DNA from 3 places in the Microbacterium sp. 1262 genome. Region 2 is predicted to be linked to each of the others. Evidence: predicted binding sites of a transcription regulator. Region 2 holds the regulator's gene; each other region holds the start of a gene.
What was found. Region 2 encodes LexA, which represses DNA repair genes until DNA is damaged. Its sites were predicted from a motif close to TCGAACANNTGTTCGA; they were not measured.

Region 1 (2,263 bases), 350 kb from region 2:
TTGGCAGAGGTGGGCGAGGTTGAAGATGTGGGTGTGCCCGCCGAGGGCGTAGTCGATCGTGTGGTCGATCTCGCAGCGGAGCGCGGCTCGTCGGCATCCGGGGAACCGGCAGTGCTGGTCGCGGGCCATCAGGAGTTTCTTCATCGAAGCGGTGGGCCGGTAGGTGTCGATCTCGACCGGGGTGCGGGTGACGGGGGCGATGAAGAGCCGGTCCCACTCGCTGACCTGCCCGGCGAGCTCGCGTGCCGTGTCGGCATCGATCAGCGCAGCGCCCACCGCTTCCGCGGGGTTCTCGTCCTTACCTATCAGCGTCTCGGCGGTGACCGCCACCTGAACCCGCGCGCGGATCGCCCCGAGGCCACCAGCCCGGTCGATCCCATACGTCGGGTCAACGACCGGCGCCCCGCCGAGCACCAGGTCGCCGAGGATGTCGGCGCGCAGCTGATCCATCGTCCTGGTGTCGGCGGGCTTACCCGACCCAGCGGCATCCGCCCCGGCACCTTCCGCCCCATCGCCCTCCGCCCGGGCGTCCTTCACGGACTGCCCCATCTGCGTCAGCCGGTCGAGCATCCCGGCGGCGATGACCGTCGGAAGGTTCGCGACGAGATTCGACATCCCATCCGACCGGTGGAACACCCGTACGCACCGCTCCGCCGCCGCGGTCTTGTGCCGGTCGGTGAAGGTCTGCGGGTGAAGCCGCGCCGCCAACGCGTCCAGCGCACCACGCACGCGCGAGGGCACGTCCCGCTCACACACCCCGATCGCGGCTTCCGCGAACGAATCCCGCACCTCAGCTGGCACCCCCGCGCCGACCCGCACGACCACATCGACGTGGCCGCGTTCGATCCGCCGGTGCGCCCATGCGTCCAACACGGCGGGGTAGTCATCGATGACGGTCATCGCGTGGTCGATCTCGCCCTGCAGCCGCCGGTCCGTCAACCGCGCCATGCCCGCTGCTTCGGCCGCGACCGACCGCAGCTCCATGTCCGACGCCATGCTCCGCACCCCATCACGGCGAGCGTCGTGCAGCGCGGCGTGGCCCAGGTCGGCCAGCGCCCGGGTGCGAGCGATGTCAGCGGCGTGAGAGAGGTCAAGGGCCTCCGCGTATCTCGCAAAAGCGAGCGCTTGCGACGGCGTGACGTCGTCGCGTCGCGCCTCGCCACCCCCGTCACTCGCCGTCATGTTCCCATTGTGACAGCGGGGTACGACATCCGAGTCGAACCTATGTTCGGTTGTCGAAAGTCGGGGCACCGTTCCGCCTGGGGAGGAAACGACACCGAGCGACACCGCGCGACCGGCTCCGGTCCGCGCGGTCGTCAGGACAGACGTCGCAGCTTCGTCGTCAGCTGCTCGAGCTGCTCGAGCTCTTCGGTCGACAGCACCGACATGCGTTCGGCGATGGAGCGGCCGTGGGCGGCGGCGAGTCGACGAAACGCCGACATCCCCTCCGGCGTCGCCGTGAGCATTGCGCCGCGGCCATCCGTCGGGTCGCCGCACTTGGTGATGAGGCCGCGCGCGACCATCCGATCGACCAGGCGCGAGACGCTCGGCTGGCTGATGAGCATGTTCGCGGTGACGTCTCGCAGGCGAGCGCGATGGCCCGTGCCTCGCGCGACCGTCAGGAGCACGTCGTACTCGGCCTGGGTCAGCTCATCGCCGGCGAAGTCATTGCTGATGTCGTCGAAGATCTCGTGCTGCGCGCGGAAGAGACTCTCCCACGCGGCAACGGCGCGACGACGATCGTTCATGGCGACAACTTTACTGCCCGCCTAAGCTGGTCGGCATGATGCGTCGCACCCGGGCGGCACTCGCGATTGTGGTCCTCGTGCTGATCACGGGCCTTTTCGGGCTGGCGGTCCCTGCCGCGGCATCCGCCGACGAATCCGCCGATCTCGACGCCTTCGTCTTCGATTCGCTCGCCGTGGACTACACCCTCAGCCGCGACGAGGACGGCACGGCCAGGATGAGGGTCGTCGAGACCTTCGTCGCCGATTTCCCCCAGTCCGATCAGAACCGGGGCATGCGCCGCCTTCTGCTCGAGACCTACAACGGGCAGCCGCTGCATCCGGAACTCATCTCGGTCACCGACGAGAACGGCGATGCCCGTCCCGTCGAGACCGACAGCGAAGACGGCACCCTCGGCATCCTGACGCGCGGGCCCGAGTACCTGCACGGGCCGAACACCTTCGTCTTCACCTACGACCTCGAGAATGTCGTGTGGGACTTCCCGGACACCGGGCTCGAGTTCTACTGGGACGTCAAC
Region 2 (2,263 bases):
TGCCCATTCCGGCTGCAGCGCGGCCGTGCTGCCGCCGGCCACCTCGCGGACACGATCCGGGGCGTCGAGCTCGATGACACGGATGCGGGTGCGGTCCCAGGGCATGTCCGGGTGATCCCACGCCACCCACGCGAGCTGTGATCCGTCGGGTGACAGTGCCGGCTGAGCCACGAAGTCGCTGCCCCCGGCGAGCTCCGTCACTCCCGCTTCGTCGCCGCTCGCGGCGTTCTCATCGCTGCTCGCGCCGTCGATCCGCACGATGTGTCGTTCGGGAGTGCGCCCCGGGTGCTCGCGCTCGCGCACCGCGAGAAGCGCGCCGTGCTGCCAGCGGAGACCGCCGTAGTGGGTGCCGCTCTCCTCTGGGGTGAGCGCCTCGGGCTCGCCGCCCGGGCGGAGGCGTCGAATGCGCTGGTCCGACTTGTCGACGAAGAACAGCTCGCCGTCGTCGGACGCCGTCCAGGCGCCGCCGCCATACTCGTGCACACGCGATCGCGCGTTCCCGGGCGCGGGGAGGACGACCTCCACAGAATCGTCGCGGCGGCGGCGCATGACGGCGACGCGACCGGCCTCATCGGGAAGGGATTCGCCCCACCAGATCTCATCCCCGACGAAGCGCGCGCCGTCGAGGCGCAACGAGGACGCGCTGGCCCACGAGGCGGTCAGGGGGGAGGGCCAAGAACCGTACGGGAGTTGCTGCTGCGACATACCGCCACGCTACGCGAGCGGATCCGGGTCGTGCCGGACGACGGGAGGGGATGCCGCCGAGTCGCGGCATCCCCTCCCGCAGTTCCGTCGGTGCGGCGAGGTCAGACCGTGCGGAGGACGGCGACGACCTTGCCGAGGATGGTGGCGTCATCGCCGAGGATCGGCTCGAACGCCGAGTTGCGGGGGAGGAGCCAGGTGTGGCCGTCGCGCTGACGGAGCGTCTTGACGGTGGCCTCGCCGTCGAGCATGGCCGCGACGATCTCGCCGTTGTCGGCGGTCGCCTGTGCCCGCACGACGACCCAGTCGCCGTCGCAGATGGCGGCGTCGATCATGGAGTCGCCGACGACCTTGAGCATGAACAGCTCGCCCTTGCCGACGAGCTGACGCGGCAGGGGGAAGATCTCCTCGACCTGCTGGTCGGCGGTGATCGGGACGCCCGCCGCGATGCGGCCCACGAGCGGCACGAGGGCGGCGTCGCCGAGGGCGGGCGCGGCGTCGGCGGGGTTCTCGCCGGCCGTGCCGGGGAGGTCGATGAGGACCTCCATCGCGCGGGTCTTGCCGGGGTCGCGGCGGAGGTATCCGCTCAGCTCGAGCTGGTTCAGCTGGTGGGTGACGCTCGACAGCGACTTGAGGCCGACGGCGTCGCCGATCTCGCGCATGCTCGGCGGGTAGCCGTTGCGGGCGATCGCGTGCTGGATCACCTCGAGGATCGCGAGCTGCTTATCGCTCAGATTCTTGCGTCGTCGCGTCTGCGGCTTCTCGCTCATACCGCCGGTCTCCTGTCGTCGCGCCCCGTCCCCGACCCGATGTCGGAGGTTCGTGGTGGGCTCTCGCTGTCGAAAAGGTAGCCCGATCCGACAGCGACATCACGGAACGCTCCGCGTGTCTCTTCGATCGGTCTCCGATTTCGGTGGGTGGTTGACACCACACAATATCGAAGATACGTTCGGAACCGAAGTTCGCACCCGTCTCTCCCGGCCGAGAGGCGGGAGCGAATCTTCCTACCGCTCCCGAGGAGATGTCATGACCACGATCGATGCCCGCTTCGCACCGGCCCCCCGCACCCGTCTGCGCCTGACGCGCCGTGGACGCCGCGTCATCGCAGCGATCGCCGCGCTTCCCGCCGTCGTCGCCGTCACCGCTGCCGTGCTCTCCGGCGGGGGAGCACTCGCGTCCAACGAGGCGGGCGCGCCCGAGGGGTCGTTCACGACGGTGACCGTCATGTCGGGCGAATCGCTCTGGTCGATCGCTGAAGAGGTGGCGCCGGCCGCCGACCCCCGTGACGTTGTCGACGCCATCATCCGGCTGAACGCCCTCGGCTCTGGTCAGCTCGAGGCAGGCCAGACACTCGCCATCCCCGCCGAGTACGACGCCGCGAGCTGAAGCCCGCCGTCTTCGGCGCAGAAGCTGGGGTGCGGCCACGCCGGACTCGGACGCGGCCTAGCATGGGTGGGATGAGCCCGAGTCTGGATGATCTGCCCCTCAGAGACGATCTGCGAGGCCTCACCCCGTACGGCGCCCCGCAGGCGCCGCTTCCGGTCGCGCTGAACGTCAACGA
Region 3 (2,263 bases), 550 kb from region 2:
GCTGTCGTCGGCGTCGTGTCCGCGGCGATCGGGCTGCCCGTCTCGCTCGCGGTGAAGGTCCTGATCATGGCGGTCATCTGCGGGTTGACCAGCGTCGCCGCGAGGCACCCGGCCATCGCAGCGCGACGCGGGTCGTGGCTCCTCGCAGCGACCATGGCGGCCTACGCGCTCTTCTCCGTGTGCCGCGCCGGCGTGGGGCTCACGCTCGGATGGGATTCAGCGCTCTACCGCCTCGGATTCTCGGTCGTGCCGACGACCATCGCGGGGGCCGTGCTCGTCCTCCTGAGCGGCGCTGCCCTCCTGATGATCCTGTCGGACCGCAGCGCCGCGCTGGCCGCGCAGCGCTCGCGCGGGGCCTCGGGCGACGACCGGGGGCCGGCGTGGACGGTCACGCTGGGTTCGTACGAGATCGTCCGAACCGCCCTCGGGGCCGCGCGCGCCGATCGGATGCGGGAGGACCTGATCGCCGCGGCGCGGACTCTCGATCCCGGCGCCGTCGTCGAACCCGCGGGGGCCGGTGCACGGCTGCACAGCCCCAGCGAGCAGAGGGTCATCGAACGAGCGCTGCGGGCTCGACTGGTCGCGGCGGGCTGGAGCCCGGGCGAGGTCGGCCTGGTCTCGGTCGAGGTCGCCGTGGTGGACGGTGTCGGCGCATGACGGCAGGCGGCGCAACCCCGACTCCCCGATTTCACGCCGTCGCCGGCCGCGCGTAGAGTCTGGCCATGGAAGCCGAACTGCAGACCGACATCGTCGTCCGTCCGGTGCGGGATGTCGACGCCGAAGCCCTCGGGCGGGTGCACGCCACCTGCTGGCACGAGACCTACGACCACCTCATCAGCACCGCCGCTCTACAGAGCGTCTCGCCGCGACGACTCGCCGAGCTGTGGACCCACTGGGCCGCGCAGGGCGAGGACTTCCGGATGTACGCCGCGCTCGTCCGCGGCGAGATCGTCGGCTTCGTCGGGTCGGGCCCGGCGCGCGATCGCGACGCCCCCCGGATGCGCGAGCTGTACTTCATCTACCTGCTCGACGCCTGGCACGGCACCGGCATCGGTCAGCGGCTCTTCGACGCGGCCGTCGAGAAGGACGAGGGCGTCTACCTGTGGGTCGCGGAGGACAACCCCCGCGCGCACCGCTTCTACGAGCGAAATGGCTTCACGCTCGACGGGCAGACCCACACCGAGCCGTTCCTCGGCGAGACGCTGACCGAGGTCCGCTTCGTCCGCTAACCCGGCGCCGGCCGGGTGACGGCGGCGGAGCGTTCGGCGCCGCTCCTCCCCCGCCGGTCTTCTTAGCGAGTTGCCCACATTCGCACCTCTGTTCGACTTCGATGTCGTACCCCACTGCCATCATGGGAACATGACAGCGAATGGCGCGGGTGGCGAGGTGGGACGCGAGGCACCCACGCCGTCGCAAGCGCTTGTTTTCTCGCGTTACGCCGAGGCGCTCGACCTCTCTCACGCCGCCGATATCGCCCGCACCCGGGCGCTGGCGGACCTGGGCCACGCTGCACTGCACGACGCGCGGCGCGACGGGGTTCGTGGGATGGCGTCGGACATGGAGCTGCGTTCGGTCGCGGCCGAGGCCGCGGGGATGGCGCGGCTGACGGACCGGCGCCTACAGGTCGAGATCGACCACGCGATGACCGTCATCGACGACTACCCGGCCGTGTTCCAGGCGTGGGTGCAGCGGCGGATCGAACGCGGACACGTCGATGTGGTCGTGCGGGTCGGCGCGAGGGTTCCTGACGAGGTGCGGTCGGCGTACGAGGCAGCCGCGATCACGGTGTGCGAGCGGGATGTGCCGTCGCGGGTGCGGGGTGCGCTGGACGCGTTGGCGGCCCGGTTGCATACGCAGACGTTCACCGACCGACACAAGGCTGCCGCGGCGGAGCGGTGCGTGCGGGTGTTCCACGGGTCGGATGGGATGTCGAATCTCGTCGCGAACCTCCCGACGGTCATCGCCGCGGGGATGCTCGACCGGCTCACGCAGATGGGGCAGTGGGTGAAGGACGCGCGGGCGGAGAGTGATTCCGGCGACACGCGGACGATGGATCAGCTGCGCGCCGACATCCTCGGTGACCTCGTCCTCGGTGGGGCGCCCGTGGTCGACCCGACCTACGGGGCCGACCGGGCTGGTGGGCTCGGCGCGATTCGGGCACGCGTGCAAGTCGCCGTCACGGCGGAGACGTTGATGGGGCGTGACGAGAACCCCGCCGAAGCCGTGGGCGCTGCGCTGATCGATGCCGACACGGCACGCGAGC

Region 1: the regulator LexA is predicted to act here: its motif matches at 1,217-1,232, upstream of ABIC53_RS09525 (HNH endonuclease signature motif containing protein).
Region 3: the regulator LexA is predicted to act here: its motif matches at 1,310-1,325, upstream of ABIC53_RS10460 (HNH endonuclease signature motif containing protein).

Annotation. Positions count from the first base shown of each region.
Region 1 is NZ_JBEPKU010000001.1:1,987,063-1,989,325, reverse strand. Features, by position in the region: gene ABIC53_RS09525 (HNH endonuclease signature motif containing protein) at 1-1,182, opposite strand, end outside; gene ABIC53_RS09520 (MarR family winged helix-turn-helix transcriptional regulator) at 1,317-1,748, opposite strand; gene ABIC53_RS09515 (DUF2207 domain-containing protein) at 1,784-2,263, shown strand, end outside.
Region 2 is NZ_JBEPKU010000001.1:1,638,436-1,640,698, reverse strand. Features, by position in the region: gene ABIC53_RS07865 (prolyl oligopeptidase family serine peptidase) at 1-705, opposite strand, end outside; gene lexA (transcriptional repressor LexA) at 807-1,472, opposite strand; gene ABIC53_RS07855 (LysM peptidoglycan-binding domain-containing protein) at 1,729-2,088, shown strand; gene ABIC53_RS07850 (histidinol-phosphate transaminase) at 2,160-2,263, shown strand, end outside.
Region 3 is NZ_JBEPKU010000001.1:2,192,438-2,194,700, forward strand. Features, by position in the region: gene ABIC53_RS10450 (hypothetical protein) at 1-657, shown strand, start outside; gene ABIC53_RS10455 (GNAT family N-acetyltransferase) at 723-1,229, shown strand; gene ABIC53_RS10460 (HNH endonuclease signature motif containing protein) at 1,360-2,263, shown strand, end outside.